2 regions of the Streptomyces sp. NPDC046866 genome follow, and region 1 is predicted to be linked to the other one. Evidence: predicted binding sites of a transcription regulator. Region 1 holds the regulator's gene; the other holds the start of a gene.
What was found. The regulator HrcA, encoded in region 1, represses chaperone genes, less so after heat shock. The targets are predictions, from matches to a motif close to TTNGCACTCNGNNNNNCNGAGTGCNAA.
Positions count from the first base shown of each region.

Region 2: groES (co-chaperone GroES) is a predicted target of HrcA. The motif match lies at 10,966-10,992, and genes of this name have one in related genera.

Region 1 is NZ_JBEYXN010000009.1:23,498-37,607, reverse strand. Features, by position in the region: gene ybeY (rRNA maturation RNase YbeY) at 1-473, opposite strand, end outside; gene AB0953_RS15750 (PhoH family protein) at 487-1,542, opposite strand; gene AB0953_RS15745 (PfkB family carbohydrate kinase) at 1,693-2,802, opposite strand; gene AB0953_RS15740 (ribonuclease Z) at 3,046-3,951, opposite strand; gene AB0953_RS15735 (histidine triad nucleotide-binding protein) at 3,954-4,313, opposite strand; gene AB0953_RS15730 (16S rRNA (uracil(1498)-N(3))-methyltransferase) at 4,444-5,187, opposite strand; gene AB0953_RS15725 (nitronate monooxygenase) at 5,184-6,275, opposite strand; gene dnaJ (molecular chaperone DnaJ) at 6,428-7,564, opposite strand; gene hrcA (heat-inducible transcriptional repressor HrcA) at 7,565-8,581, opposite strand; gene AB0953_RS15710 (MBL fold metallo-hydrolase) at 8,747-9,472, shown strand; gene AB0953_RS15705 (DUF3097 domain-containing protein) at 9,501-10,313, shown strand; gene hemW (radical SAM family heme chaperone HemW) at 10,630-11,832, opposite strand; gene AB0953_RS15695 (AMP-dependent synthetase/ligase) at 11,987-13,876, opposite strand.
Region 2 is NZ_JBEYXN010000003.1:312,388-326,497, reverse strand. Features, by position in the region: gene AB0953_RS07540 (GuaB3 family IMP dehydrogenase-related protein) at 1-635, opposite strand, end outside; gene guaB (IMP dehydrogenase) at 1,112-2,617, opposite strand; gene AB0953_RS07530 (sigma-70 family RNA polymerase sigma factor) at 2,778-3,407, opposite strand; gene AB0953_RS07525 (response regulator transcription factor) at 3,814-4,425, opposite strand; gene AB0953_RS07520 (WhiB family transcriptional regulator) at 4,805-5,131, shown strand; gene AB0953_RS07515 (LysR substrate-binding domain-containing protein) at 5,242-6,225, opposite strand; gene AB0953_RS07510 (MOSC domain-containing protein) at 6,316-6,984, shown strand; gene AB0953_RS07505 (SDR family oxidoreductase) at 7,103-7,876, shown strand; gene AB0953_RS07500 (ester cyclase) at 7,972-8,661, shown strand; gene groL (chaperonin GroEL) at 8,764-10,395, opposite strand; gene groES (co-chaperone GroES) at 10,511-10,819, opposite strand; gene AB0953_RS07485 (FtsW/RodA/SpoVE family cell cycle protein) at 11,169-12,575, shown strand; gene AB0953_RS07480 (hypothetical protein) at 12,559-12,906, opposite strand; gene AB0953_RS07475 (polysaccharide deacetylase family protein) at 13,029-13,916, opposite strand; gene AB0953_RS07470 (polysaccharide deacetylase family protein) at 13,913-14,110, opposite strand, start outside.

The DNA.
Region 1 (14,110 bases):
GGGCCGGTCAGGCCGCGCTCGGCGCGCCATCCGTCCACGATGGCCGCCTGGAGGCCGAACATCTCGGCCTTCTCGTCCGGCTCCTCGTGGTCGTACCCGAGCAGGTGCAGCACCCCGTGGACGGTCAGGAGCTGGAGCTCCTCGTCCATGGAGTGCTGCGTCGGGGCCTCCTGGCCCTGCCTCTTGGCCACCTCGGGGCAGAGCACGATGTCGCCGAGGAGGCCCTGCGGGGGCTCCTCGTCGTCCTTCGCCGGCGGACGCAGCTCGTCCATCGGGAAGGACATGACGTCGGTCGGGCCGGGCAGGTCCATCCACTGGATGTGGAGCTGCTCCATGGCGTCCTCGTCGACGACGATGACGGAGAGCTCGGACAGGGGGTGGATCCGCATCCGGGTGAGCGCGTAGCGGGCGATGTCGAGGATCGCCCGCTCGTCGACCTCGGTTCCGGACTCGTTGTTGACGTCGATCGACATGGTGCGCTGGGTTCTACTTCCGCTGGTGTTCGTTCCGGGCGGGCCCGGTGACCCGGCCTTCCCGGCTGTCGTCGTACTTCTCGTACGCATCGACGATACGGCCGACCAGCTTGTGCCGGACCACATCCTCGGACGTGAGCATCGAGAAGTGGATGTCCGGGACGCCCTCCAGGATGGCCTGGACCTGGCGCAGGCCCGACTTGGTGCCGCCGGGCAGGTCGACCTGGGTGATGTCACCGGTGATGACGATCTTGGAGTCGAAGCCGAGCCGGGTCAGGAACATCTTCATCTGCTCGGGGCTCGTGTTCTGCGCCTCGTCGAGCACCACGAAGGCGTCATTGAGCGTGCGACCCCTCATGTATGCGAGGGGCGCGACCTCGATCGTGCCGTTGGCCATCAGGCGCGGGATCTTGTCCGGGTCGATCATGTCGTGCAGCGCGTCGTACAGCGGGCGCAGGTACGGGTCGATCTTGTCGAAGAGCGTGCCGGGCAGGAAGCCGAGCCGCTCCCCCGCCTCGACGGCCGGGCGGGTCAGGATGATCCGGCTGACCTGCTTGGACTGCAGGGCCTGGACCGCCTTGGCCATGGCGAGGTAGGTCTTGCCGGTGCCAGCCGGGCCGATGCCGAAGACGATCGTGTTCCGGTCGATCGCGTCGACGTACCGCTTCTGGTTGAGGGTCTTGGGGCGGATGGTGCGGCCGCGGTTGGAGACGATGTTCTGCGTGAGCACCTCGGCAGGGGTCTCCTCGGGACCGTCGCCGTTGTCGCTCGCCTTGAGCATGGCGATCGAGCGTTCCACTGCGTCCTCCGTCATCGGCTGCCCGGTGCGGAGCACGAGCATCATCTCGTCGAACAGGCGCTGGATCAGTGCGACTTCCGCCGCCTCGCCGATCGCGCTGACCTGGTTCCCCCGGACATGGATGTCGGCCTTCGGGAAGGCCTTCTCGATCACGCGCAACAGGGCGTCACCGGAGCCGAGCACCGACACCATCGGATGGGTGGCCGGAACGGTGAAGTGGGCTCGCGCCTGCCCCGGGGCGGGGGTGTGGGCTGTGGGTGTCTGAGTCATGGGCCGGCACTGTGGCCTGCACATACCTCCTGCTGAGGGGCCGCGCCGATCGACGACCTCCGGAGTACCAAGGGTACGTCGCCGCGGGGGCATCCCCGAGGGGTTTTCCGGCGGCCTGCGCGGCCCCCGGCGGCCTGCGCGGTCGCGCGGCTACGCGAAGTGGCGGAAGCCGATCGTCGGGACCGCCCTGCGGCGCGGGGAGGGGGCCGTACCGCGCGGGATCAGCTCGTCCAGGAAGGCGTAGCGGCCGCGCAGGGCGTCGGGGGCCGTGCGCCACCAGTGGGCCACCTCCGGCCAGCCCGGCGCCGAGAGGGAGCCGCCGAACTCCTGCACGGACAGGGCGGCGGTCAGGCCGGCGAAGGCGAGCCGGTCGGCCAGCGGCCAGCCGGCCAGGGAGCCCGTGACGTAGCCCGCGACGTAGACGTCCCCGGCGCCGGTGGGGTCCAGGGCGTCCACGGCGATGCCCGGCACGTGCACCGTCTCGCCGCTGCCCGAGTCCACCGCGTACGAGCCCTCCGAGCCCATCGTGACCACGGCGACGGGGACCCGCTCGGCCAGCAGCCGGGCCGCCGTTCTGGGGCAGTCCGTGCGCGTGTACCGCATCGCCTCGCCCGCGTTCGGCAGGAAGGCCTCGCAGTGCTCCAGGTCCGTCAGGGCCGCCAGGTCCCAGCGGCCGCTGTCGTCCCAGCCCACGTCGGCGAAGATCCGCGAGCCGCGGCGGGCGGCCTCGCCGATCCAGCCGTCCTCCCGGCCGGGGGCCAGCGAGGCCACGGCCGCCCGGGCGCGCGGCGGGCACTGCGGGAAGACGCCGGGACCGGCCGGGGGCGGGGCCTCGTGGCCGTGCGAGACCATGGTCCGCTCGCCCTCGTACGCCATCGAGACGGTGACGGGGCTGTGCCAGCCGGGCACGGTGCGCGACATGGACAGGTCGATGCCCTCGCCCTGCTCCAGCGCGTCCCAGCAGTACTCGCCGTAGTGGTCGTCGCCGAAGGCCGCGGCCAGGGAGGTGCGCAGGCCGAGCCGGGCCAGCGCGGTGGCCATGTTGGCCACGCCGCCGGGGCTGGAGCCCATGCCGCGCGCCCAGGACTCGGTGCCGCGCACGGGGGCCGAGTCGAGGCCGGTGAAGATGATGTCGAGGAAGACGGTGCCGGTCAGGAAGACGTCGCAGCCGGGTTCGTGGGGGTCGCGCAGCGGGCCGAGCGGGTCCAGGGCGGCGGTGCGGCCGTCCACGGCGGCAGTGCGGCTGCTGCTGGTGCGGATGTCCCGACTGGTCACGTCTTGCTCCCCGGTCCGATCGAAGGGTCGTTTCTGCGAGCGGTCTGCGCGTGGTCGTTCGACGGAAAGACGACAGCGGAAAGACGGACGGCCTTGCCGGTCCCCTCCAGAGCCGAGCACCCAGTGTGGCGCACGTCACCACCCCCGGGCGGCCCTTCGGCACCGCCCGGCCCCGCCGCCGGGCCGCACCGCCGCCCGGCGCTCCGGCGGCGGGCCGTCCGGCGCGGGTCAGCGGCGCTTGGGGACGGCGACGCGGGCCAGGTCCGCGGCGATGGTCAGCTCGCCCTCGAAGCCCGCTGCGCGGGCCTGGCGCTCGAACTCCGACGGGTCGCCGTAGCGCTGCGAGAAGTGCGTCAGCACGAGGTGGCGGACGCCCGCGTCACGCGCCGCCCGGGCCGCCTGCCCGGCGGTCAGGTGCCCGTGGTCGACGGCCAGCCGCTCGTCCTCGTCGAGGAAGGTCGACTCGATGACCAGCAGGTCGCAGCCCTCGGCGAGGGCGCCCACCCCGTCGCAGAGCCTGGTGTCCATGACGAAGGCGAAGCTCTGGCCCCGCCGGAGCTCGCTGACGTCGTCGAGGGCGACGCCGCCCAGCTGCCCGTCGCGCTGGATCCGGCCCACGTCGGGCCCCTTGATCCCGTGCCGGGCGAGCAGCTCGGGCACCATGCGGCGCCCGTCGGGCTCGGTGAGCCGGTAGCCGAAGGACTCCACGGGGTGGGAGAGCCGGCGGGCCTCCAGCGTGTACGGGGGCCCCTGGGCCAGCGCCCCGTCGCGGGCCACCGGCTCCTCGCGCAGCTGCACCGTCTCCCGGTAGGCGGTGGCGTGGCGCAGCCGGTCGAAGAACTTCTGCCCGGAGGCCGGGTAGTGCGCGGTCACGGGGTGGGGTACCTGGTCGAGGTTGATGCGCTGGATCACCCCGGCCAGTCCGAGGCTGTGGTCGCCGTGGAAGTGGGTGATGCAGATCCGGTTGATGTCGTGGGCCGCCACGCCCGCGCGGACCATCTGCCGCTGGGTGCCCTCGCCCGGGTCGAAGAGGATGCCCTCGCCGTCCCAGCGCAGGAGGTAGCCGTTGTGATTGCGGTGGCGCGTGGGCACCTGGCTGGCGGTGCCCAGCACCACGAACTCGCGTACGGACACGGCTATCCCGGCGGCCACTGCAGGCCGCGCCCGCCGATGACGTGCGCGTGCGCGTGGAAGACGGTCTGGCCGGCCCCGGCGCCGGTGTTGAACACGATCCGGTAGCCGTGCTCGTCGACCTGCTCCTGGGCGGCGATCTCGCCGGCCTCGCGCAGCACGTCGGCGGTGACGTTCGGCTCGGCGGCCGCGAGGGAGGCGGCGTCGGGGTAGTGCAGGCGGGGGATCACCAGCACGTGGGTGGGCGCCTGGGGGTTGATGTCCCGGAACGCGACGGTCGTCTCGGTCTCCCGGACCACCGTCGCCGGGACGGTCCCCGCGACGATCTTGCAGAACAGGCAGTCGGCCTGCGGTTCCCCGGCCATTGCTTCGCCTTCCGTGGGTGACGCGGGCGGTGCGCCGACGTCGACGTTGATCAGCTCCGGCATCGTATCCGCCGACGCCCGGGCCAGGGCCCGCCTTTCGGGCACGGCGGCTCTCCGGGACCGGCGCCTTTCAGGACCAGCGGCCGGTCCGGGCCAGCAGCACGGCCGCCGCCGCGGTGCCGGCGGTGGAGGTCCGCAGCACCGAGGGGCCCAGCCGGAAGGGCCGGGCGCCCGCCTCCGCGAAGACGGCCAGCTCCTCGGGGGAGACCCCGCCCTCGGGGCCGACCACCAGGACGATGGAGCCCTTGGCCGGGAGCTCGGCGGTGGCGAGGGCTCCCGACGGGTGGGCGCGGTCCTCGTGCAGGACCACCGCGAGGTCCGCCTCGGCGAGCAGCGCGGCGACCTGCTTGGTGCTCATCGCCTCGGCCACCTCCGGGAAGCGGACCCGGCGCGACTGCTTGCCCGCCTCGCGGGCGGTACTGCGCCACTTGGCCAGGGACTTGGCGCCGCGGTCGCCGCGCCACTGGGTGATGCAGCGCGCGGCCTGCCAGGGCACGATCGCATCGACGCCGGTCTCGGTCATGGTCTCCACGGCCAGCTCGCCGCGGTCGCCCTTCGGCAGGGCCTGGACCACGGTGATCCGCACCTCGGGCTCCGGCTCGTGGCCGGTGGCGCAGACCGCCACCGTCAGCCGGTCCTTGCCCTCGGCCGCCTCCACGACGGCCTCGGCCCATGCGCCGCGGCCGTCGGTGAGGACCACCGCCTCGCCCGGGTTCAGCCGCTTCACGGAGACCGCGTGCCGGCCCTCGGGGCCGTCCAGGACGAACCGGGGCCCGGCGGGCACCTCCTCGACCACGAACACGGGGGCGGTCATGACGTACTCCTCTTCTGCATGTCGTTCAACGCGCTCTGCGCCTCGGCGAGTTCCGCGGCCAGCACCTCCACCAGCCCGCCCGCCGGCAGCGCCCGCGCCAGCCGGTGCCCCTGGCCGGCCCACAGGGCCATGCCCTGCGGGTCGCCGGCCGCGGCGGCCGCCTTGCGCAGGCCCGCGGTCATGTGGTGGATCTGCGGGTACGCGGCCGGGGCGTAGGGGCCGTGCTCCCGCATGAACCGGTTCACCAGGCCCCGGGCCGGGCGCCCGGAGAACGCCCTGGTCAGCTCGGTGTGCGGGAACATCGGGTCGGTGAGCGCCTTCTTGTGCAGCGGGTGCGCGCCCGACTCGGGGCAGGGGAGGAACGCCGTGCCGAGCTGGGCCGCCTCCGCGCCGGCCGCCAGCAGCGCCGCGATCTGCGAGCCGCGCATCAGCCCGCCCGCCGCGATGATCGGAAGGGCCACCGCCTCCCGTACCTGCGCCACGAGCGCGAGCAGCCCGACCCGGGCCGTGCCGTCGGCCTGGGGGTCGTCGCGGTGGGTGCCCTGGTGGCCGCCCGCCTCGACGCCCTGGACGCACACCGCGTCGGCGCCGACCGCCTGGGCGGCGCGGGCCTCGTCCACCGAGGTGACGGTGACGATGCTGTACGTGCCGACCTTGCGCAGGGAGGCGAGGACCGCGGGCGTGGGGCAGCCCATGGTGAACGACACCACCGGGACCGGGTCCTCGATCAGGATCGCGAGCTTGGCGTCGTAGCCGTCGTCGCTGGTGCCGAGGGTGTCCTCCTCGGCCAGGGAGACGTCGTACCAGCCGGCCTCGCCGGCCAGCTGGCCGCGGTAGGCCTCGACGGCGGCCGGGTCGGCGTGCCCGGTCTGCGGCATGAAGAGGTTCACGCCGAACGGGCGGCGGGTGAGCGCACGCAGCCGCTTGACCTCCTGGTACATGCCGTCGGCGGTCTTGTAGCCGCCGGCGAGGAAGCCCAGGGCGCCCGCCTCGCACACGGCGGCGGCCAGCGCCGGGCAGGAGGCGCCGCCCGCCATGGGTGCCTGCACGATCGGGTACCGGGTCAGACCGTTCGCTGCCGAGGACATGCTGTGCATCGTGCCACGTCCCGCCCACGGGGCCGAATCACCGCATTCGCCTGGCATGGTCCCCTTCGGCGTCCGGCCGCAGGCGGCCGGACGCGCCGCGGGCCCGGCCGGGGCATGTCCCCGGACCGGGCCCGCAGCTGCGGTCCTGCGGCTCAGCGGCCGTTGAACGCGTCCTTCAGGCGGCTGAACAGGCCCTGCTGGCCCGGCGCGAACTGGCCCATCGGCCGCTCCTCGCCGCGCAGCTTCGCCAGCTGGCGCAGCAGCTCCTCCTGCTGCGGGTCCAGCTTGGCGGGGGTCTGCACCTCGACGTGGACGATCAGGTCGCCGCGACCGCCGCCGCGCAGGTGCGTCACGCCGCGGCCGTGCAGCGGGATCGACTGGCCGGACTGGGTGCCGGGCCGGATGTCGACCTCCTCCATGCCGTCCAGCGTCTCCAGCGGGCACTTGGTGCCCAGGGCCGCCGCCGTCATGGGGAGGGTCACCGTGCAGTGCAGGTCGTCCCCGCGGCGCTGGAAGACCGGGTGCGGGAGCTCGTGGATCTCCACGTACAGGTCGCCGGCGGGGCCGCCGCCGGGGCCGACCTCGCCCTCGCCCGCGAGCTGGATGCGGGTGCCGTTCTCGACGCCGGCCGGGATCTTGACCGTCAGGCTGCGGCGGGAGCGGACCCGGCCGTCGCCCGCGCACTCGGGGCACGGGGTCGGGACCACGGTGCCGAAGCCCTGGCACTGCGGGCAGGGGCGCGAGGTCATGACCTGGCCCAGGAAGGACCGGGTGACCTGCGAGACCTCACCGCGGCCGCGGCACATGTCGCACGTCTGCGCGGAGGTGCCGGGAGCGGCCCCCTCGCCGGAGCAGGTGGTGCAGACGACGGCGGTGTCGACCTGGATGTCCTTGGTCGTGCCGAAGGCGGCCTCGTCCAGCTCGAGGTCGAGGCGGATCATGGCGTCCTGGCCGCGGCGGGTGCGCGAGCGCGGGCCGCGCTGTGCCGCCTGGCCGAAGAAGGCGTCCATGATGTCCGAGAAGTTGCCGAAGCCGCCGGCGCCGAAGCCGCCCGCGCCCGCGCCGCCCGAGGAGGACAGCGGGTCGCCGCCGAGGTCGTAGACCTGCTTCTTCTGCGGGTCCGAGAGGACCTCGTAGGCCGCGTTGATCTCCTTGAAGCGCTCCTGCGTCTTCGGGTCCGGGTTCACGTCCGGGTGGAGTTCGCGCGCGAGGCGGCGGAAGGCCTTCTTGATCTCGTCCTGCGATGCGTCGCGGCGCACGCCGAGTACGGCGTAGTAGTCCGTGGCCACTTACGACTCCGCCAGGATCTGTCCGACGTAACGTGCCACTGCGCGTACCGCTCCCATCGTTCCGGGGTAGTCCATGCGGGTCGGTCCGACCACGCCGAGTTTGGCGACAGTTTCGCCGCCCGAACCGTAGCCGACCGACACGACGGACGTGGAGTTCAGTCCCTCGTAGGCATTCTCATGCCCGATCCGTACGGCCATGCCCGATTCGTTGGCCTCGCCGAGCAGCTTGAGGAGCACGACCTGCTCCTCCAGCGCCTCGAGCACCGGCCTGATCGTCAGGGGAAAATCGTGCCCGGAGCGCGTCAGATTGGCGGTGCCGCCGATCATCAGGCGCTCCTCGGCCTCCTCGGCCAGGGTCTCCAGCAGCGTCGACAGCACGGTCGACACCGTCGGCCGGTCCTCGGGCTCGAACGACTCTGGCAGGTCCTGCACCAGCTGCGGGACGTCGGTGAACCGGCGGCCCACCACGCGGCTGTTGAGCCGCGCCCGCAGATCGGCCAGCGAGGCCTCGCCGAACGGCAGCTGGCAGTCGACGAGCCGCTGCTCGACCCGGCCCGTGTCCGTGATCAGCACGAGCATCAGGCGGGCGGGTGCCAGCGCGAGCAGCTCGACGTGCCGGACGGTGGAGCGGGTCAGCGAGGGGTACTGGACGATCGCGACCTGCCGGGTCAGCTGCGCGAGCAGCCGCACCGTGCGGCCGACGACGTCGTCGAGGTCGACGGCCCCGTCGAGGAAGTTCTGGATGGCCCGGCGCTCGGGCGTCGACAGCGGCTTGACGCCGGCGAGCCTGTCGACGAAGAGCCGGTAGCCCTTGTCCGTGGGGATGCGCCCGGCACTGGTGTGGGGCTGGGCGATGTACCCCTCCTCCTCCAGCACCGCCATGTCGTTGCGCACGGTGGCCGGCGAGACTCCCAGTCGGTGCCGCTCGGTCAGCGCCTTGGAGCCGACCGGCTCCTCCGTCCCGACATAGTCCTGGACAATGGCGCGCAGCACCTCGAGTCTGCGTTCGCTGAGCATCGCGTGCACACCTCCAGCTGTGATGCGGGTCGTCGTGGTGATCGTCCGTGGCGTCTGGCACTCGGGTCGCACGAGTGCCAGAGAACCCCCGGTCAGTGTACGGCCGGGTAGTACACGGCTAGCAAGGGCGGCCCGCCAGGTGACCTTGCCAGGTAGCGTCGCGGCATGGACGTACGTTGGGAAGAGGCCGGGTGGGAGCGGTTGACGCGGCGGACCGGCCGCAGACGCCTCCCGGTGTGGGATTGCACGGTGGGACTGGTGGTCGGCGACGATTCCGTCCTCGTGGTCGACCCGGGTTCGAGCCTCCGGGAGGGGGCTCGGGTACGGGCCGAGGCGGAGCGGCTGACGGGCCGGCGCGTGACCCATATCGCATTCACCCACGGCCATTTCGATCACGTCCTGGCCGGGGCCGCGTTCTCCGGGGCCGAGGTGTACGGGGCCGTCGGCCTGGACGCCGAGCTCCTCGCGGGCGGCGACGGGCTGCGCAGGGACGCGGTGCGCCACGGCCTGGACCCGGCGGAGGCCGCCGAGGCCGCCGACCTGCTCGTGCCGCCGCGGCACCTGGTGTCGGGCGAATGGACGCTGGAACTGGGCGGAGTGCAGGCGCTGCTGGCCAACGTGGGCCCCGGCCACACCGGGTACGACCTGGCCGTCTTCGTGCCGGGCGAGCGGGAGACGGTGTTCTGCGGGGACCTGGTGGAGGAGTCGGGCGAGCCCCAGGCGGGGCCCGACGCGGTGCCGGGGCAGTGGCCGGCGGCCCTGGACCGGCTGCTGGCGCTCGGCGGGGAGGACGCCCTGTACGTGCCGGGGCACGGGGCGGTGGTGGACGCGGCGTTCGTGCGTGCGCAACGCGACACACTGTCGGCGCGTTTCGGCGTGTCGGGCGTCTGAGCGCGCCGGCTCTCCTAAGGTCGGCCGGATGCGTGAGTACTCCCCCGACCTGACCCCGCCGTGGAAGCGCGCCAAGGCCGTGCCCGTGCCCGAGGTGCCGGCCGAGCCCGACCTGGTGGTCGAGGTGGCGGGTACGGACTTCTGCGGGGCCGTGGTGGGCTGCGAGGCGGGCGCGGTGACGCTGGAGGACCGCTTCGGCAAGCGGCGGGTCTTCCCGCTCCAGCCGGGCGGGTTCCTGCTGGAGGGGGCCGCGGTGACCCTCGTACGGCCCCCGCGGACCCCGGCCGGGCCGGCCGGGCCGCAGCGCACGGCGTCGGGCTCGATCGCCGTGCCCGGGGCGCGGGCGCGGGTGGCGCGGGCCGGGCGGATCTACGTGGAGGGGCGGCACGACGCCGAGCTGGTCGAGCGGGTCTGGGGCGACGACCTGCGGATCGAGGGGGTCGTGGTGGAGTACCTGGAGGGCGTCGACGACCTCCCGTCGATCGTCGAGGCCTTCGCCCCCGGCCCGGACGCCCGCCTGGGCGTGCTGGTGGACCACCTGGTCCCCGGCTCCAAGGAGTCCCGCATCGCCGCGGCGGTCTCCTCGGAGCACGTGCTGGTGGTGGGCCACCCGTACGTGGACGTCTGGCAGGCCGTGAAGCCGGCCGCGCTCGGCATCCGGGCCTGGCCCGAGGTCCCTCGGGGCCAGGACTGGAAGAAGGGCGTCTGCCGGGCGCTGGGCTGGCCGGAGAACACGGGGGCCGCCTGGCGGCACATCCTGTCCCGGGTGACCTCGTACCGCGACCTGGAGCCCCCGCTGCTGGGCGCGGTGGAACACCTGATCGACCACGTCACGGCCTGACGCCGCCGCTGCCGCTGCCGCTGCGCGGAGCCAGTCCCCTCCCCGCCCCTTCCCGAAACCGGGGGCTCCGCCCCCGGACCCTCCCCCAGCTACCGCTGGGGGTACCCCAGCGCCTCAAACGCCGGCGGGGCTGGAATTGCCGCGCAGCGGCACGATCCAGCCCGCGCGGCGTTTGAGCGCACCGGGCGCGAAGCGCACGGAACGGGGTCCGGGGCGTCGGCCCCGGTTTCGGGAAGGGGCGGGTAGGGGAAGCGGCTCCGCGCAGCGGCAGCGGCAGCGGCAGCGGCAGCGGCAGCGGCAGCGGCAGCGGCAGCGGTCAGTCGACCAGGTCGCGGACCACGGCGTCGGCGAGGAGCCGGCCGCGGAGGGTGAGGACGGCGCGGCCGTCCGCGTAGGGGCCCGGCTCCAGCAGGCCGTCCTGCAGCGCACGGCGGGACGCCGCCAGCCCGGCCGGAGCCAGCAGGGACAGCGGGCAGCCGTCCACCAGCCGAAGCTCCAGCAGGATCCGCTCCACCCGCCGGTCCTCCTCGGACAGCAGCTCACGCCCGGCGCCGGGCGACCGCCCCTCGGACAGCGCGGCCGCGTACGCGCCCGGGTGCTTCACGTTCCACCACCGCACGCCGCCCACGTGGCTGTGCGCCCCGGGACCGGCGCCCCACCAGTCGGCCCCCCGCCAGTACAGCTCGTTGTGCAGGCAGCGCCCGGCCTGCGAGGTGGCCCAGTTGGACACCTCGTACCAGCCGTAGCCCGCCGCGGCGAGCACCTCGTCGGCGATCAGGTACCGGTCGGCGTGGACGTCGTCGTCCGTCATCGGGACCTCGCCGCGCCGGATGCGCCGCGCGAGCTGCGTGCCCTCCTCCACGATCAGCGCGTACGCCGAGACGTGGTCGGGCCCGGCGCCGAGGACGGCGTCCAGCGAGGCCCGCCAGTCGTCGTCCGACTCCCCGGGGGTGCCGTAGATCAGGTCCAGGTTGACGTGCTCGAAGCCGGCCTCCCGGGCCTCGGCGACGCACGCCTCGGGGCGGCCGGGGGTGTGCGTGCGGTCCAGCACCTTCAGCACGTGCTGCTTGGCGCTCTGCATGCCGAAGGAGATCCGGTTGAAGCCGCCGGCGCGCAGCTCCGCGAGGTAGGCGGGGTCCACGGACTCCGGGTTGGCCTCGGTGGTGATCTCGGCGTCGTCGGCGAGCCCGAACTCGTCGCGGATCGCCGCGAGCATGCGGACCAGGTGCGCGGCGGGCAGCAGCGTGGGGGTGCCGCCGCCGACGAACACGGTGCGCACGCTGCGCGGGTCGTCGCCGAGGACCTTGCGGGCGAGGCGGACCTCGTCGATCAGGGTGTCGGCGTAGTTGTCGCGGGAGGCGAGCACACCGCCGGTGCCCCGCAGCTCGGTGGCCGTGTAGGTGTTGAAGTCGCAGTACCCGCAGCGCGTGGCGCAGTAGGGGACGTGCAGGTAGAAGCCGAGGGGCCGGTCCCCTGCGCCCGCCAGGGCGTGCGAGGGCAGGGCGCCGTCCTCGGGCATGGGGTCACCGTCGGGCAGGGCGGAAGGCATGCCACCATTGTCCCGCACGCCGCCCGGGGCCCCGGCCGCCGGAGCCCGCCCGGGCCCTTGCCGGGGGCGCCGCGGCCGGCGGCGCCCCGGGCCGCGGGGCCCGGGCACCGCCGCCGTGCAGGGGTCACGCCTCGCGGGCGCCCTCGTACATCTCGTCGATCAGGTGCTTGAACTCACGCTCGACCACCGGCCGCTTCAGCTTCAGGCTGGGGGTGAGGTCGCCGTGCTCGACGTCGAGGTCGCGGGGCAGGATCCGGAACTTCTTGATGGTCTGCCAGCGCTGGAGGCCCTCGTTGAGGGTCTGTACGTACGTCTCGACGAGCCGGTTGGTCTCGGCGGCGGCGAGCACCTCGGCGTAGCTCTTGCCCTCCAGGCCGTGCTCGGCGGCCCAGCCGAGGATGGCGGCCTCGTCGAGGGCGATCAGGGCGGTGCAGAAGTTCCGGTCGGCGCCGTGCACGACGATGCTCGACACGAACGGGCAGATCGCCTTGAACTGGCCCTCGATCTCGGCCGGGGCGACGTACTTGCCGCCGGAGGTCTTGATCAGGTCCTTCTTGCGGTCGGTGATGCGCAGGTATCCGTCGGGCGAGAGCTCGCCGATGTCGCCGGTGTGCAGCCAGCCGTCCTCCTCCAGCACCTCGGCGGTCTTGTCGGGCTGGCCGTGATAGCCCTGCATGATGCCGGGGCCGCGGAGGAGGATCTCGCCGTCGTCGGCGATGCGGACCTCGGTGCCGGGCAGCGGCTTGCCGACGGTGCCGGTGCGGTAGGCCTCGCCGGGGTTGACGAAGGACGCGGCGCTGGACTCGGTGAGGCCGTAGCCCTCCAGGATGTGGACGCCCGCGCCGGAGAAGAAGTAGCCGATCTCCGGGGCGAGGGCCGAGGCGCCCGAGACCGCCGCGCGCAGCCGGCCGCCGAAGGCGTCGCGGAGCTTGGAGTAGACGAGCGCGTCGGCGATCTTGTGCTTGGCGGCGAGGCCGAGGGGGACGCTCGGGTTGCCGGTGCGGCGGTAGTTGTCCTGGGTGGTCCGGGCGTACTCGCGGGCCACGCCGACCGACCACTTGAAGATCTTGTACTTGGCGCCGCCGCCGGCGCGGGCCTTGGCCGCCACGCCGTTGTAGACCTTCTCGAAGATGCGCGGGACGGCCGCCATGTAGGTGGGCTGGACCACCGGAAGGTTCTCGATGATCTTGTCGATGCGGCCGTCGACGGCGGTGACGTGCCCGACCTCGATCTGGCCGGAGGTGAGCACCTTGCCGAAGACGTGGGCGAGCGGCAGCCACAGGTACTGGACGTCGTCGCTGGAGATCATGCCCGTGGCCACGGTGGCCTTGGCCATGTACGACCAGTTGTCGTGCGGCAGGCGGACGCCCTTGGGGCGGCCGGTGGTGCCGGAGGTGTAGATCAGGGTGGCGAGCTGGTCGGAGGTGATGGAGCCGATGCGCTCCTTGACCGCGTCCGGGTGCTTGGCGAGGTACTCCTTGCCGCGCGCCTCGAGTTCGGCGAGGGAGAGCACCCAGCCCTCCGGGTCCCCCTCGGCCGCGACCGCGTCGGCGGCGTCCAGGACGACCACGTGGGCGAGCTCGGGCAGGTCGGCGCGGCGCTCGCGGGCCTTGGCCAGCTGGGCGGCGTCCTCGGCGATCAGCACGCGGCTGGCGGAGTCGGAGAGGATGAACGCCGACTCCTCGGCGTTGGTGCTGGGGTAGATGGTGGTGACGGCGCCGCCCGCGCACATCACGCCCAGGTCGGAGAGGATCCACTCGACGCGGGTGTTGGAGGCGAGCGCGACCCGCTGCTCGGGCTCCAGGCCGAGGTCGATCAGTCCGGCGGCGATGGCGAAGACCCGCTCGGCCGCCTGGCCCCAGCTCAGCGACTTCCAGTCGTCCGGTCCGCTGCCGGAGGCGGCGGGCACCGGGTACCGGTAGGCCTCGTTGTCCGGCGTGGCGGCGACACGCTCAAGGAAGAGGGCCGCCACGGTGGGCGGACGGTTCTCGATCAGGGTCTGTGTGTCGCTCACGGACGTCCTCCGGACCACGCGGCAGGGCCTGCCGCCCTAGTGGGGGGACGGCGGCTTCCAACAGGGCTTGCAACCAGGGGTTGTAACTGGCGAGTAACCAAACGGGTAGTGATCAGGGTAGGGCGCCTCCGGCTGACGCGTAAGAGCCCTTGAGCCGCCGATTCATAACGAAACAGGCCCCCGCGGCGCTGCGCGGGGGCCTGTTCCGCCTGCCGTGCACGGCAGGCGGCTACG
Region 2 (14,110 bases), on a different contig from region 1:
ACGCCCGCGGCGCCGGTGCGCATCAGGTGCAGGGCCGCGGTGTACGTGGCGCAGCCGCCGACGATGACCGGGACGTCGAGCTCGTAGATGAACTGCTTGAGGTTCAGCGGCTCGGCGGCGCCGGAGACGTGCTCGGCGGAGACGGTGGTTCCGCGGATGACGAAGATGTCGACCCCGGCGTCCACGACGGCCTTGGAGAACTGGGCCGTGCGCTGCGGGGAGAGCGCGGCGGCCGTGACGACGCCGGAGTCGCGCACCTCCTTGATGCGCTGGCCGATCAGGTCGGCCTGGATCGGGGCGGAGTAGATCTCCTGCAGGCGGCGGGTGGCGGCCTCCTCCGACAGCTCGGCGATCTCGTCGAGCAGCGGCTGCGGGTCCTCGTAGCGGGTCCACAGGCCCTCGAGGTTCAGGACGCCGAGGCCGCCGAGCTCGCCGATGCGGATGGCGGTCTGCGGGGAGACGACGGAGTCCATCGGGGCGGCCAGGAACGGGAGCTCGAAGCGGTACGCGTCGATCTGCCAGGCGATGGAGACCTCCTTCGGGTCCCGGGTGCGCCGGCTCGGGACGATGGCGATGTCGTCGAACGCGTACGCCCTGCGGCCGCGCTTGCCGCGCCCGATCTCGATCTCAGTCACGTGTGGTGGCCTTTCCTCTGGGTCTGCCCGTCCAGTATCCCCGAAGGGCGGGCCCGCGCGTTTCCGTGCCCGCCGTCCGGACAGGGCCGCCGCCGCGGTGCGGCTTCCGCCGCGGAGCCTGTCCCCTCCCCGCCCCTTCCCGAAACCGGGGGCTCCGCCCCCGGACCCTCCCCCAGCTACCGCTGGGGGTACCCCCAGCGCCTCAAACGCCGGCGAGGCTGATGGTGCCGCTGCGCGGCAATTCCAGCCCGCGCGGTGTGTGAGCGCACCGGGCGCGGAGCGCACGGCCGGGGGTCCGGGGGCGGAGCCCCACGGTTTCGGGAAGGGGCGGGGAGGGGACTGCTCCGCGCAGCGGCAGCCGCAGCGGCAGCGGCAGCGGCAGCGGCAGCCGCAGCGGCAGCGGCGGGCGGCGGCAACGGCCGAGGGGCGGGCCCGGTAGTCTCCGGGACCGCCCCTCGGGCAGGGTCGGGAGGGCGTCAGCCCTTGCGGCTGTAGTTCGGGGCCTCGACCGTCATCTGGATGTCGTGCGGGTGGCTCTCCTTGAGGCCCGCCGAGGTGATGCGGACGAAGCGGCCGCGCTCCTGCAGCTCCGGGACCGTGCGGCCACCGACGTAGAACATCGACTGCCGCAGGCCGCCGACCAGCTGGTGGACGACCGCCGAGAGCGGACCGCGGTACGGGACCTGGCCCTCGATGCCCTCGGGGATGAGCTTGTCGTCGCCGCCCACGCCCTCCTGGAAGTAGCGGTCCTTGGAGAAGGACTTGCGGTCGCCGCGGGACTGCATCGCGCCGAGCGAGCCCATGCCGCGGTACGACTTGAACTGCTTGCCGTTGATGAAGAGCAGCTCGCCCGGGGACTCCTCGCAGCCCGCGAGCAGCGAGCCGAGCATCACCGTGTCGGCGCCCGCGACGAGGGCCTTGGCGATGTCGCCGGAGTACTGCAGGCCGCCGTCGCCGATGACCGGGACGCCCGCGGCCTTGGCGGCCAGCGAGGCCTCGTAGATGGCGGTGACCTGCGGGACGCCGATGCCGGCCACGACGCGGGTGGTGCAGATGGAGCCGGGGCCGACGCCGACCTTGATGCCGTCGCAGCCGGCGTCGACGAGCGCCTGGGCGCCGTCGCGGGTGGCGACGTTGCCGCCGATGACGTCGACCGACGAGTTCGACTTGATCTTGGCGACCATGTCGCCGACCAGGCGGGAGTGGCCGTGCGCGGTGTCGACGACGATGAAGTCGGCACCGGCCTCGATCAGGGCCTGGGCGCGCTCGTACGCGTCGCCCGCGACGCCGACCGCGGCGCCGACCAGGAGGCGGCCGTCCTTGTCCTTGGCGGCGTTCGGGTACTTCTCCGCCTTGACGAAGTCCTTGACGGTGATGAGGCCCTTGAGGACGCCCGCGTCGTCGACCAGCGGCAGCTTCTCGATCTTGTGGCGGCGCAGCAGCTCCATGGCGTCCACGCCGGAGATGCCGACCTTGCCGGTGACCAGCGGCATCGGGGTCATGACCTCGCGCACCTGGCGGCTGCGGTCCGACTCGAAGGCCATGTCGCGGTTGGTGACGATGCCGAGCAGCTTGCCGGCGGGGTCGGTGACCGGGACGCCGGAGATGCGGAACTTGGCGCACAGCTCGTCGGCCTCGCGCAGCGTCGCGTCCGGGTGCACCGTGATCGGGTCGGTGACCATGCCGGACTCGGAGCGCTTGACCAGGTCGACCTGGTTGGCCTGGTCGGCGATGGAGAGGTTGCGGTGCAGCACGCCGACACCGCCCTGGCGGGCCATCGCGATGGCCATCCGGGACTCGGTCACCTTGTCCATCGCCGCGGAGAGCAGCGGGACGTTGACGCGGACGTTGCGCGAGATGAGGGAGGAAGTGTCGATCTCGTCCGGTGCCATGTCCGACGCGCCCGGCAGCAGCAGGACGTCGTCGTACGTAAGCCCGAGCGCAGCGAATTTGTCGGGCACTCCGTCGGAGTTGACAGTCATGACACCTTCCCAAATGGTCTTGCTCAGCGCGGATGTCCATGCTAACGGGATCGGGACGCGTCTCATTCCACGAGCGAGATCACTCCCAATTTTCGTGGGTTCCTCCTATTGATCGGGGATCTCCGGAGGGGTCCGGCCGCGCGCTGCGGACCGGCCGCCGCTACTGCTCGGCGAGCGCCCGCAGCCGGCTGAGCGCCCGGTGCTGGGCGACCCGCACCGCGCCCGGGGACATCCCGAGCATCTGGCCGGTCTCCTCGGCGGTCAGCCCGACGGCGACGCGCAGCACGAGGAGCTCGCGCTGCGTCTCGGGCAGGTTGGCCAGGAGCTTGCGGGCCCAGGCGGCGTCGCTGCTGAGCAGGGCGCGCTCCTCGGGGCCCAGGGAGTCGTCGGGCCGCTCGGGCATCTCGTCGGAGGGCACGGCCGTGCTGCCGGGGTGGCGCATGGCGGCCCTCTGGAGGTCGGCGACCTTGTGCGCGGCGATGGCGAAGACGAAGGCCTCGAAGGGGCGGCCGGTGTCCCGGTAGCGCGGCAGCGCCATCAGGACGGCGACGCAGACCTCCTGCGCCAGGTCCTCGACGAAGTGGCGGGCGTCCCCGGGCAGCCGCGACAGCCGGGTGCGGCAGTAGCGGATGGCCAGGGGGTGCACGAAGGCGAGCAGGTCGTGAGTGGCCTGCTCGTCGCCTTCCACGGCGCGGCGCACCAGCGCGCTGACGGCCCCGGCGCTGCCGCCTTTGGCGGCTCCGGTGGGCCCTGTGGCCGCGGAGGAGCCCAGGGCCTCGTCGTCGCGCATCAATCCATGGTGCCTTGGCGCCGGAGCGTTCGCGGCACCTCGGCCCGTGTTGTGCATCGAAGCGTTATGAGCGGGTGCGCCTGAACTCGTCACTGCACACTCCCCTCCCGCTCGCCCGAACAGTCCCCGAGGCCCCATCCCAGAAAATGCGCCACACCCTCAAGCATGCGGCATCGCGCACGAAGCGACACGTCCCCCGGATTGTGCCCCGCCAACCCCCCGCTGCGCACGGGGTGCGACGGGACGGATACGGACGGATCCGCGGACCGGCCGATCGCGGACCGGCGGATACCGGAGCGGCGGTTCGGGGGCTTCGCGTCCAGGGGCGCGGCGCGCGTGGTGCGCGCCGCCCCGCCCGCCGGCGGCGGACGGGACCACCCTCAGCGTCCGGCCCGCGGGAGCGCGGTCAGCGGACCAGGCCCCAGCGGAACCCGAGCGCCACGGCGTGCGCCCGGTCGGAGGCGCCCAGCTTCTTGAAGAGCCGGCGGGCGTGCGTCTTGACCGTGTCCTCCGAGAGGAAGAGCTCGCGCCCGATCTCCGCGTTGGACCGGCCGTGGCTCATGCCCTCCAGCACCTGGATCTCGCGCGCGGTGAGCGTGGGCGCGGCGCCCATCTCGGCCGAGCGGAGCCGGCGCGGCGCGAGGCGCCAGGTCGGGTCGGCGAGCGCCTGCGTCACCGTGGCCCGCAGTTCGGCGCGCGAGGCGTCCTTGTGCAGGTAGCCGCGGGCGCCGGCGGCGACGGCCAGGGCCACCCCGTCGAGGTCCTCGGCCACGGTCAGCATGATGATGCGGGCGCCCGGGTCGGCCGAGAGCAGTCGGCGCACCGTCTCGACACCGCCGAGCCCGGGCATCCGTACGTCCATGAGAATCAGGTCGGAGCGGTCGGCGCCCCAGCGGCGGAGGACTTCCTCGCCGTTGGCGGCCGTCGTCACACGCTCGACGCCGGGCACGGTGGCAACCGCGCGACGGAGCGCCTCTCGGGCAAGCGGGGAGTCGTCGCAGACGAGGACGGAAGTCATGACCGCCCTCCGCAGCTGCTGATGCGCGTCACCTTGAGCCTCCAGGCTGGTACGTATCGTCACCTGTGCGGTCGATGCCCTCGGACACCTGTCCGGGAACTTCTTGGTTCAACCGCCTTCGCTCTCTCAACGATGGTCACTCGAAAGAGTTACGGGTCGGACGGACACCTTCGGCACTCTACGTGAGGACGCGATCACGCGACTGGCGCAACTCGCCAATCGTCCTCCATCTGGAGGTATGCCCTATTTGGCGGCTTTCCTTCCGTTTGCCATGTGTCTGAGGCTAGATTCCCAATGAGTCATATTTACATCTACTACGACAGTAGGTGTGGAGACTTGGACCGTATCCGTCTCAGTACCGGCACCAAGAGGACTACCCATGGCAGATTTCTCCCGCCTCCCCGGACCGAACGCCGACCTCTGGGACTGGCAGCTGCTGGCCGCCTGCCGGGGAGTCGACAGCTCCCTCTTCTTCCACCCCGAGGGCGAGCGCGGTGCGGCCCGGAGTGCGCGTGAGGCCTCGGCTAAAGAGGTCTGCATGCGCTGCCCGGTGCGTTCGGAGTGCGCCGCGCACGCCCTGGCCGTCCGCGAGCCCTACGGGGTGTGGGGCGGCCTCACCGAGGACGAGCGCGAGGAGCTGATGGGCCGCGCCCGCCATCGCCTGATCCCCGCGTCGAGCACGATCGGACGGATCGCCCCGGACTGACGGGGCGAGAGAAGAAACGTTTCCTCTTACGGGGGGCGGGCCTTCCGTACGACCGTGGCGGCGCGGGCGCACCGGCAGCCGCCGGCGCGCCCGCGGGCGCGCGTCGCGCGTCAGCGGACGGCGGCCCGCTCCAGCTGGGCGAGGGTCGCGGCCACGGCCGGCACCCGGGCGAGGTCCGGCAGGGTCAGCGCCACGATCTCGCGCTCGACGGCCGGCTCGACGGCCAGCATGCTCACGCCCTTGGCCCGTACGGACTCCACCGCGAGCTCCGGCAGCACCGCGACGCCCAGCCCGGCTCCGACGAGGCCGGCCACGGCCGGGTAGTCGTCGGTGGCGAAGTCGATGCGCGGGGTGAAGCCCGCGCCCTCGCACACCTCGACGAGGTGGCGGCGGCAGCGCGGGCAGCCCGCGATCCACGGCTCGTCCGCGAGGTCCGCCATGCCCACCCGCTCGGCCCCGGCCAGCCGGTGCCCCTCGGGGACCAGCCCGACGAGCCGGTCCGTCAGCAGCGGCCGTACGACCAGGTCGTCCCACTCGGCGGGCGCGTCCGCAGCGGCACCCGCCCCGGCGCCCGCTCCGGCACCCGGCGCCGCACCCGCCCCGGACCCCGCGTCGCCCCCGGCCCCGGCCCGCGGGGCCGAGCCGTACCGGAAGGCCAGCGCCACGTCGCAGTCGCCGTCGCGCAGCATCTCCACCGAGCGCGGCGGCTCCGCCTCGACCAGCGAGATCCGGGTCCCCGGGTGCTCGGCGCGCATCGCGGCGAGCGCCGTCGGCACCAGGGTGGAGCTGCCGCTGGGGAACGACACGAGCCGGACCCGCCCGGCGCGCAGTCCGGCGATGGCCGCGACCTCCTCCTCGGCGGCGGTCAGGCCGGCGAGGATCCCGGCGGCGTGCCGGACGAGCGCGGCGCCGGCCTGCGTCAGGCGCATCTCGCGGCCGGCGCGGACGATCAGCGGGGTGCCGGCCGACTGCTCCAGCGCCTTCATCTGCTGGGAGACGGCCGGCTGGGTGCAGCCGAGTTCGCGGGCGGCGGCGGAGAAGGAGCCGGTGCCGGCCACGGCGCGCAGGACGCGGAGATGACGTGCCTCGATCACCCTTCGAGCATAAGCCCCGCTTTGAAGCCCCCACCCATATTCCGGTGCCCCTTTGAGGGGGCTCGGTTAGCGTGTGCTCCCATGGCGCCCATGCATGTGATCTCCGTGAACACCGGCCGCGCGACGGCCTCCCCGCACACCGACGCCGAGGGCGGGGTGACGGGCATAGGCAAGCGGCCGGTCCCCGGCCCGGTCCGCGTCTTCGCCCCGGGGCCCAGGGGCGTCGGGGCCTCCGGCGTGGAGGGGGACGCCGTGTGCGACCTGCGCCACCACGGCGGCGACCACCAGGCGGTGTACGCGTACGCCCGCGAGGACCTGGACTGGTGGGAGGGGCAGCTGGGGCGCGAACTGCCCGGCGGGGTCTTCGGCGAGAACCTCACCACCTCCGGCATCGACGTGAACGGCGCCCTGCTCGGCGAGCGCTGGCGGATCGGCTCCGAGGTGGTGCTGGAGGTGGCCTCGGCCCGCATCCCGTGCCGCACCTTCCAGGGCGCGCTGGACGAGCGGGCCTGGGTCAAGCGGTACACCGAGGCCGTGCGGCCGGGGGCGTACCTGCGCGTGGTGCAGGAGGGCGCCGTCTCGCCGGGCGACCGCGTGGAGGTGCTGAGCCGTCCGGACCACGACGTGACGGTCGGGCTGTGGTTCCGCGCGTTCACCACCGAGCGGGAGCTGCTGGCGCGCACCCTGGCGGCCGGCGCGGCGATGGAGCCGCAGGCGCACGCGAAGGTGCACGCGTACATGGAGAAGTACGGGAAGTAGCCGGCCGGCAACGGGTGCGCGACCGCGGGCGCCCGCCGCGCGGCGGGAAAGCGGACGAAGTGGTACCGCCAGGGCGGGCCCGCACCGGCCCGCCGTCCGGTGCGGCTAGGTTGCGGCTATGACGACTGCGTTGATCACTGGATCCACGGCGGGCATCGGCGCCGCCTTCGCCCGCCGGCTCGCCGCCGGCGGCCACAACCTGGTCCTGGTGGCCCGGGACACGAAGCGGCTCGCCGAACAGGCGACGGAGCTGCACGACCGGCACGGCATCGAGGCCGAGGTGCTGGCCGCGGACCTGTCCACCGACGAGGGCATCGCCGCGGTCGAACAGCGCCTCGGCGACCGCACGCACCCGGTCGACCTGCTGGTCAACAACGCCGGCTTCGGCAACAAGGGCCGCTACCTCGAGGTGGCGATGGCCGACGAGCTGGCCATGCTGAAGGTGCACGTCGAGGCGGTGCTGCGGCTGACCTCGGCGGCCACGGAGTCGATGCGCTCGCGCGGCCGGGGCGGCGTGGTCAACGTGGCGTCGGTTGCGGCGTTCGTGCCGCGCGGGACGTACGGGGCCAGCAAGGCCTGGGTGGTGCAGTTCACCCAGGGTGCGGCGCGGGACCTGGCGGGGTCGGGCGTACGGCTGATGGCGCTGTGCCCGGGCTTCGTGCGCACGGAGTTCCACCAGCGGGCCGGCATGGGCACGGACAACATCCCCGGCTGGATGTGGCTGGACGCCGACAAGTTGGTGGCCACGGCCCTGGACGACCTGGCCCGCGGCAGGACGGTGTCGATCCCGGATCCGCGGTACAAGGCGCTGATGGGTGTGGTGAAGCTGGCGCCGCGCGGGCTGCTGGGCGGACTGTCCTCGCGCACGGGCCGCAAGTACGGGCCGCGGTAACGGGACCGGGCGGCGGCGGAGGCAGTGCCTCGAAACCGGCTGGACGGATGAAATCTCCCTAAAATGGACATATTCCTTCCAGTCCGGGAGACGTCATGACATTCGTACAAATTGTCGATTACGAGACCAGCAGGCCCGAGGCCGTCAACGAGCTGCTCGACCGCTACCTGGAGCAGACCAACGGCAAGCGCACCGTGACGCACAGCGTCATCGGCAAGGACCGCGAGTCCGACACGCACTATGTCGACGTGGTCGAATTCCCGTCGTACGAAGACGCCATGAAGAACTCTCATCTTCCGGAGACGGACAAGATGTTCCAGGAGATGGTGGCCCTCTGCGACGGGATGCCGCGGTTCACCAACCTCGACGTCGTGCGCGACGAGCACCTCAACACCCTCATGGCGAACCGGATGTTCGACGACATCGCGATGAAGGGCGACATGGATGCGGTCGAGGAGATCTTCGCCGCCGACTACCGCGACCACGACATCAGCAACCCCGTCGACAAGATCGGTCCCGAGGGCATCCGCGAGGATGTGCAGATGTGGCGCACCGCCTTCGACTTCTCCTTCACCCGTGACGCGCAGATGGCCCAGGACGACTACGTCACCACGCTGTGGACCTGGACGGGCAAGCACAAGGGCGAGTTCATGGGCATCGCCCCGACCGGCAAGACCTGCACGATGACCGGCACCACGGTCTTCCGCTGCGAGGACGGAATGATCAAGGAAGGCTGGTGGCACTACGACGCCATGCGCGTGATGCGGGAGCTCGGCGCGATGTAGCAGCCCCGCGGGAGCACCGGTCCCCACACGGCGAAGGCCCCGGTCCCCACCGCCGGGCGGCGGTGGGGACCGGGGCCTTCACGCGCTCAGGGAGCGACCGGGTCAGTGGCTGTGGCCGTGACCGTGGCCGTGGCCGTGGGCGTCGGCCTCCTCCTCGGCCGGCTTCTCGACGACCAGGGTCTCGGTCGTGAGCAGCAGGGAGGCGATGGAGGCGGCGTTCTCCAGGGCGGAGCGGGTGACCTTGACCGGGTCGATGACGCCGGCCTTGACCAGGTCGCCGTACTCACCGGTGGCGGCGTTGAAGCCCTGGCCCTTGTCGAGCTCGGCGACCTTCGAGGTGATGACGTAGCCCTCGAGGCCGGCGTTCTCGGCGATCCAGCGCAGCGGCTCGACGGCGGCGCGGCGGACGACCGCGACACCCGTGCCCTCGTCGCCGGTCAGGCCCAGGTTGTCGCCGAGCACCTTCACGGCGTGGACCAGCGCGGAGCCACCACCGGAGACGATGCCCTCCTCGACCGCGGCGCGGGTCGCGGAGATGGCGTCCTCCAGACGGTGCTTCTTCTCCTTGAGCTCCACCTCGGTGGCGGCGCCGACCTTGATGACGCAGACGCCGCCGGCGAGCTTCGCCAGGCGCTCCTGCAGCTTCTCGCGGTCCCAGTCCGAGTCGGTCGCCTCGATCTCGGCCTTGATCTGGTTGACGCGGCCCAGCACGTCGTCGGCGGAGCCGGCGCCGTCGACGATGGTGGTGTCGTCCTTGCTGATGGTCACGCGGCGCGCGGTGCCCAGGATGTCCAGGCCGGCCTGGTCGAGCTTGAGGCCGACCTCCTCGGCGATGACGGTGGCACCGGTGAGGGTGGCCATGTCCTGCAGCATCGCCTTGCGGCGGTCGCCGAAGCCCGGGGCCTTGACCGCGACCGCGTTGAAGGTGCCGCGGATCTTGTTGACGACCAGGGTCGACAGGGCCTCGCCCTCGACGTCCTCGGCGATGATCAGCAGCGGCTTGGAGCCACCCGCCTGGATGACCTTCTCCAGCAGCGGCAGCAGGTCCTGGATCGAGGAGATCTTGCCCTGGTGGATCAGGATGTAGGGGTCCTCGAGGACCGCCTCCATGCGCTCCTGGTCCGTGACGAAGTACGGCGACAGGTAGCCCTTGTCGAAGGCCATGCCCTCGGTGAACTCGAGCTCCAGGCCGAAGGCGTTGGACTCCTCGACGGTGATGACGCCGTCCTTGCCGACCTTGTCCATCGCCTCGGCGATGAGCTCGCCGACCTGCTGGTCCTGGGCGGACAGCGCGGCCACGGCGGCGATGTCGGACTTGTCGTCGATCGGGCGGGCCGTGGCGAGGAGCTCCTCGGAGACGGCCTTGACCGCCGCGTCGATGCCCTTCTTCAGGGCGGCCGGGGAGGCGCCGGCGGCGACGTTGCGCAGGCCCTCGCGGACCAGCGCCTGGGCCAGGACGGTGGCGGTGGTGGTGCCGTCGCCCGCGATGTCGTTGGTCTTGGTCGCCACCTCCTTCACCAGCTGCGCGCCCAGGTTCTCGTACGGGTCGTCCAGCTCGACCTCGCGGGCGATGGTGACACCGTCGTTGGTGATGGTGGGGGCGCCGAACTTCTTGTCGATGACGACGTTGCGGCCCTTGGGGCCGATCGTCACCTTGACCGTGTCGGCAAGCTTGTTGACGCCGCGCTCGAGGGCGCGACGGGCGTCCTCGTCGAACTTCAGGATCTTCGCCATGGGAGCGGTTCAGCCCTCTCGGAAAACTCGGGGTTCAACGAACCGCGCCCCTCGCCGCCCGGCAATCAGCGGGGTGACCAGGGGCGCAGCTCAATGCAGTGCTGGGTGAAGCGAATTACTTCTCGATGATCGCGAGCACGTCGCGAGCCGAGAGGACGAGGTACTCCTCGCCGCTGTACTTCACTTCGGTGCCGCCGTACTTGCTGTACAGCACGACGTCGCCGACGCTGACGTCCAGCGGGAGACGCTGGCCGTCCTCGAAGCGGCCCGGGCCCACGGCGAGGACGACGCCCTCCTGGGGCTTCTCCTTCGCGGTGTCCGGGATGACCAGGCCGGAGGCCGTGGTCTGCTCGGCGTCGAGCGGCTGGACCACGATGCGGTCCTCAAGCGGCTTGATGGCAACCTTGGAGCTGGCGGTCGTCACGATCCGACCTCCCCCTTCGGAGATCTCACGGGGTTAACTGTCTGAGGTGGCGACCAGGTGGATCCGTCGTCGCGGGTGCCGGACCTGCCCGTCGCTGTGTTGGCACTCACCGGGGGCGAGTGCCAGGTGCGAGACTATTCCGGCGATTAGCACTCGGTCAAGCGGAGTGCCAACACGCTCCGTCCGGGTCCCGGATTCGGAGCGTGCCCACAGCACTCCCCGGCCACATCCGGCCGAAACCCTGCGGTCGCGACGTCCCCCGAACGGCCCCGAGCAACCTCGCCGCCGTCTTTTACGTCTTGCACGATATGAAGATAAAGCGCCTCAAGGGGGACCGGATCGGACAGCCGTGCGGAGGCTGAGACCGCTGACGACGGCCGGCGCACGCCGCCGGACCGAGGCGCTGCTCCTCGTCTTCGTCATCGGCATCGCCGTCCTCGGGCACGCGAGCGCGGGCCTCGCGCTGAACGGCGAGCTCCCGGCGAACCTCAGCGGCTTCACCATCAGCCTGACCCTGCTGGCGCTGGTCGCCCATCTGGGCGTGCGCCGGTTCGCCGCGTACGCCGATCCGCTGGTCCTCCCGCTGGCCATGCTGCTGACCGCGCTCGGGCTCGTCCTGCTGCACCGGCTCGACCAGTCCTACATCGAGCGGTACGGGGCCGAGGCCAACGCGCCCGGCCAGCTGGTCTGGACGGTGATCGGCGTCGCCGCCTGCCTGCTGGTCGTGGCGCTGCTGCGCGACCACCGGCTGCTCCAGCGGTTCATCTTCCTCACCATGGCCGTCGCGCTGGTGCTGCTGACCGCGCCGGCCTTCTCCCCCGCGGACACCTACGGCGCCAAGCGCTGGATCGTCGTCGGCGGCTTCTCCGCGCAGCCCGGCGAGTTCGTGAAGATCATGATCTCGGTCTTCTTCGCGGGCTACCTGGTGATCCACCGCGACGCCCTGGCCCTGTCCGGCCGGAAGTTCCTCGGCCTGCGGCTGCCCCCGATGCGCCAGCTCGGGCCGCTGATCACGGTGTGGATCGTCTCGCTGCTGGTGCTGGTCTTCGAACGCGACCTGGGCACCTCGCTGATCTTCTTCGGCGTCTTCGTGGTGATGCTGTACGTCGCCACCGAGCGCACGAGCTGGATCGTGTGCGGCCTGCTCATGGCCGCGGTGGGCGCCTTCGTGGTCGGCTCCACCGAGCCGCACGTCAAGGGGCGCGTGGCGGCCTGGCTCAACCCACTCTCGTACTACTGGAAGGACCGGCCGCCGGGCGTCACCTCCGACCAGTCGGCGCAGGCCCTGTTCAGCTTCGGCACCGGCGGCATGTCGGGGACGGGGCTCGGCATGGGCCACCCGGAGCTGATCCAGTTCGCGGGCCGCAGCGACTTCATCCTGACCACGGTCGGCGAGGAGCTCGGCCTGGCCGGGGTCATGGCCGTACTGCTGCTGTACGCCCTGCTCGTGCAGCGGGGGCTGCGGATGGCGCTGGGCGCCCGCGACCCCTTCGGCAAGCTGCTGGCGGTGGGCCTGTCGGCGGCCCTGGCCCTGCAGGTCTTCGTGGTGGCGGGCGGGGTGACCGGGCTGATCCCGCTGACCGGCAAGGCGCTGCCGTTCCTGGCGAAGGGCGGCTCGTCCCTGCTGGCCAACTGGATCATGATCGCCCTGCTGCTGCGGATCAGCGACAGCGCGGAACGGCAGCGCGAGGCGGACAGCCGCGGCCCGGTGGAGACGACGATCACCCCGGTGATCGCGCTCAGTGGATCACGCTGAAGCTGCGCCAGGGCGGGCTGCCGGGGGCCGTGTCGTTCGACAGGGTGGTGGCGACGTAGGTGCCGTCCGCCTTGTCGGACTTCTTGCAGTCCGGCGTCCGGTACAGCACGACGTCCACCAGCGTGCTGTTGTGCACGTGGGCCGCGCCGCGCGGCAGGAGGATCCGGTGGCAGCCCTCGACGGAGGTGTTCGAGTGGGTGACCTCGATCGGCGAGTCCTCGGCGCGAAACCTGAGCTCGCCCACGGTGGTCTTGCCGGCCGAGCAGGCCGTGGCGGTGAGGAGCAGGAGCGAGGCCCCTGCGATGACGGTGAGACGCCGGGAGCGGTGCATGGCTCGTTCCTCGTCTGTGCGGGTGCGGGCAGCCGTTACTCGCAGCTTGGCGAGCCCGGCGGCGGAGGGCATCCGCTGCGCGCCCGGCCGGATGACGGCCGAAGGGGCGACCCGCCGACCCGTCAGAGCCAGTCCTCCAGGCGGCCTATGCGGTAGCCCTGGCGCTGGATGCTCTCCAGCATGTGCTTGGTCATCTGGACCTCGTTCTCGCCCTTGAGCTCGGACGGGCCGCGGAAGTGGGCCAGGACGATGTCACCGGGCTTGAGGCCGGAGCCCTCGGCGTACTGGAAGTCGTTGATCTGCATCGACGCCTTCCACAGCACGACCTGCGTGATGCCGCACTCGGCGGCCGCCTTGAGGGTGTCGTCGTTGTAGTTGCCGTACGGCGGGCGGAAGCGGGTCGGCTTGGCGCCGAAGCGCTTCTCCAGGCGCTCCTGCTGACCGCATATCTCCTTCTTCTGTGCCGCGAAGGGGAGCGTGCGCATGTTCGGGTGGGTCAGCGTGTGGTTGTTTATGGTGCTGCCGGAGCCGTTGTCGCGGATCTTCTCGAAGTGGCCGTAGTCCGACGAGGCGATGTTGTCCGTCAGGAACATGCTGATCGGCAGCTTGAGGTCGGCCGCCATCTTCAGGAACTCGGGGTCCTTTTCGGCGCCGTCGTCGAAGGTCAGGAAGACGACCTTCTCGCCTGCGGGGACGGGTATTCGGTCCACCACCAGGGGCTTGCCCGGGGCCGCCGGCGGCAGGGCCGGCTTCTGCGGGGGCTTGGGCGCGAACTGCACGGGGGCGTTCAGGCCCCACTTCCGGTACGCCTCGTCGCCGGGGCTCGCCGCCGAGGGGGACCCGCTCGGGGACGGCGACGCCGAGGCGGAGGCCGATGCGCCGGCGTGCCCGTCGGCGGTCTTGCGCCCCAGTCGTTCGATCGGGTCCACGCTGTTCCCGCACCCCGTCAGGGACAGGGCGAGCGCGCCGGCCGCCAGCGTTCCGGCCGTCAACCGGCGCGCGTACTTCACAGGTAGTCCTCCAAGCGGGCCACGGCATACCCCTTGTCCGTGACGGTCTTCATGACGTGACGGATCATGTCAGGCATGGAGCCCTTCCAGTCGTCCCGCCCCCGGAAATGCGTGAGGATGATATCTCCGGGATGGAGGTCGCGGTCCCATTCACGGTAGTCCATCCGGTCCGGGAAGGCCTCGGCGTTCCAGAG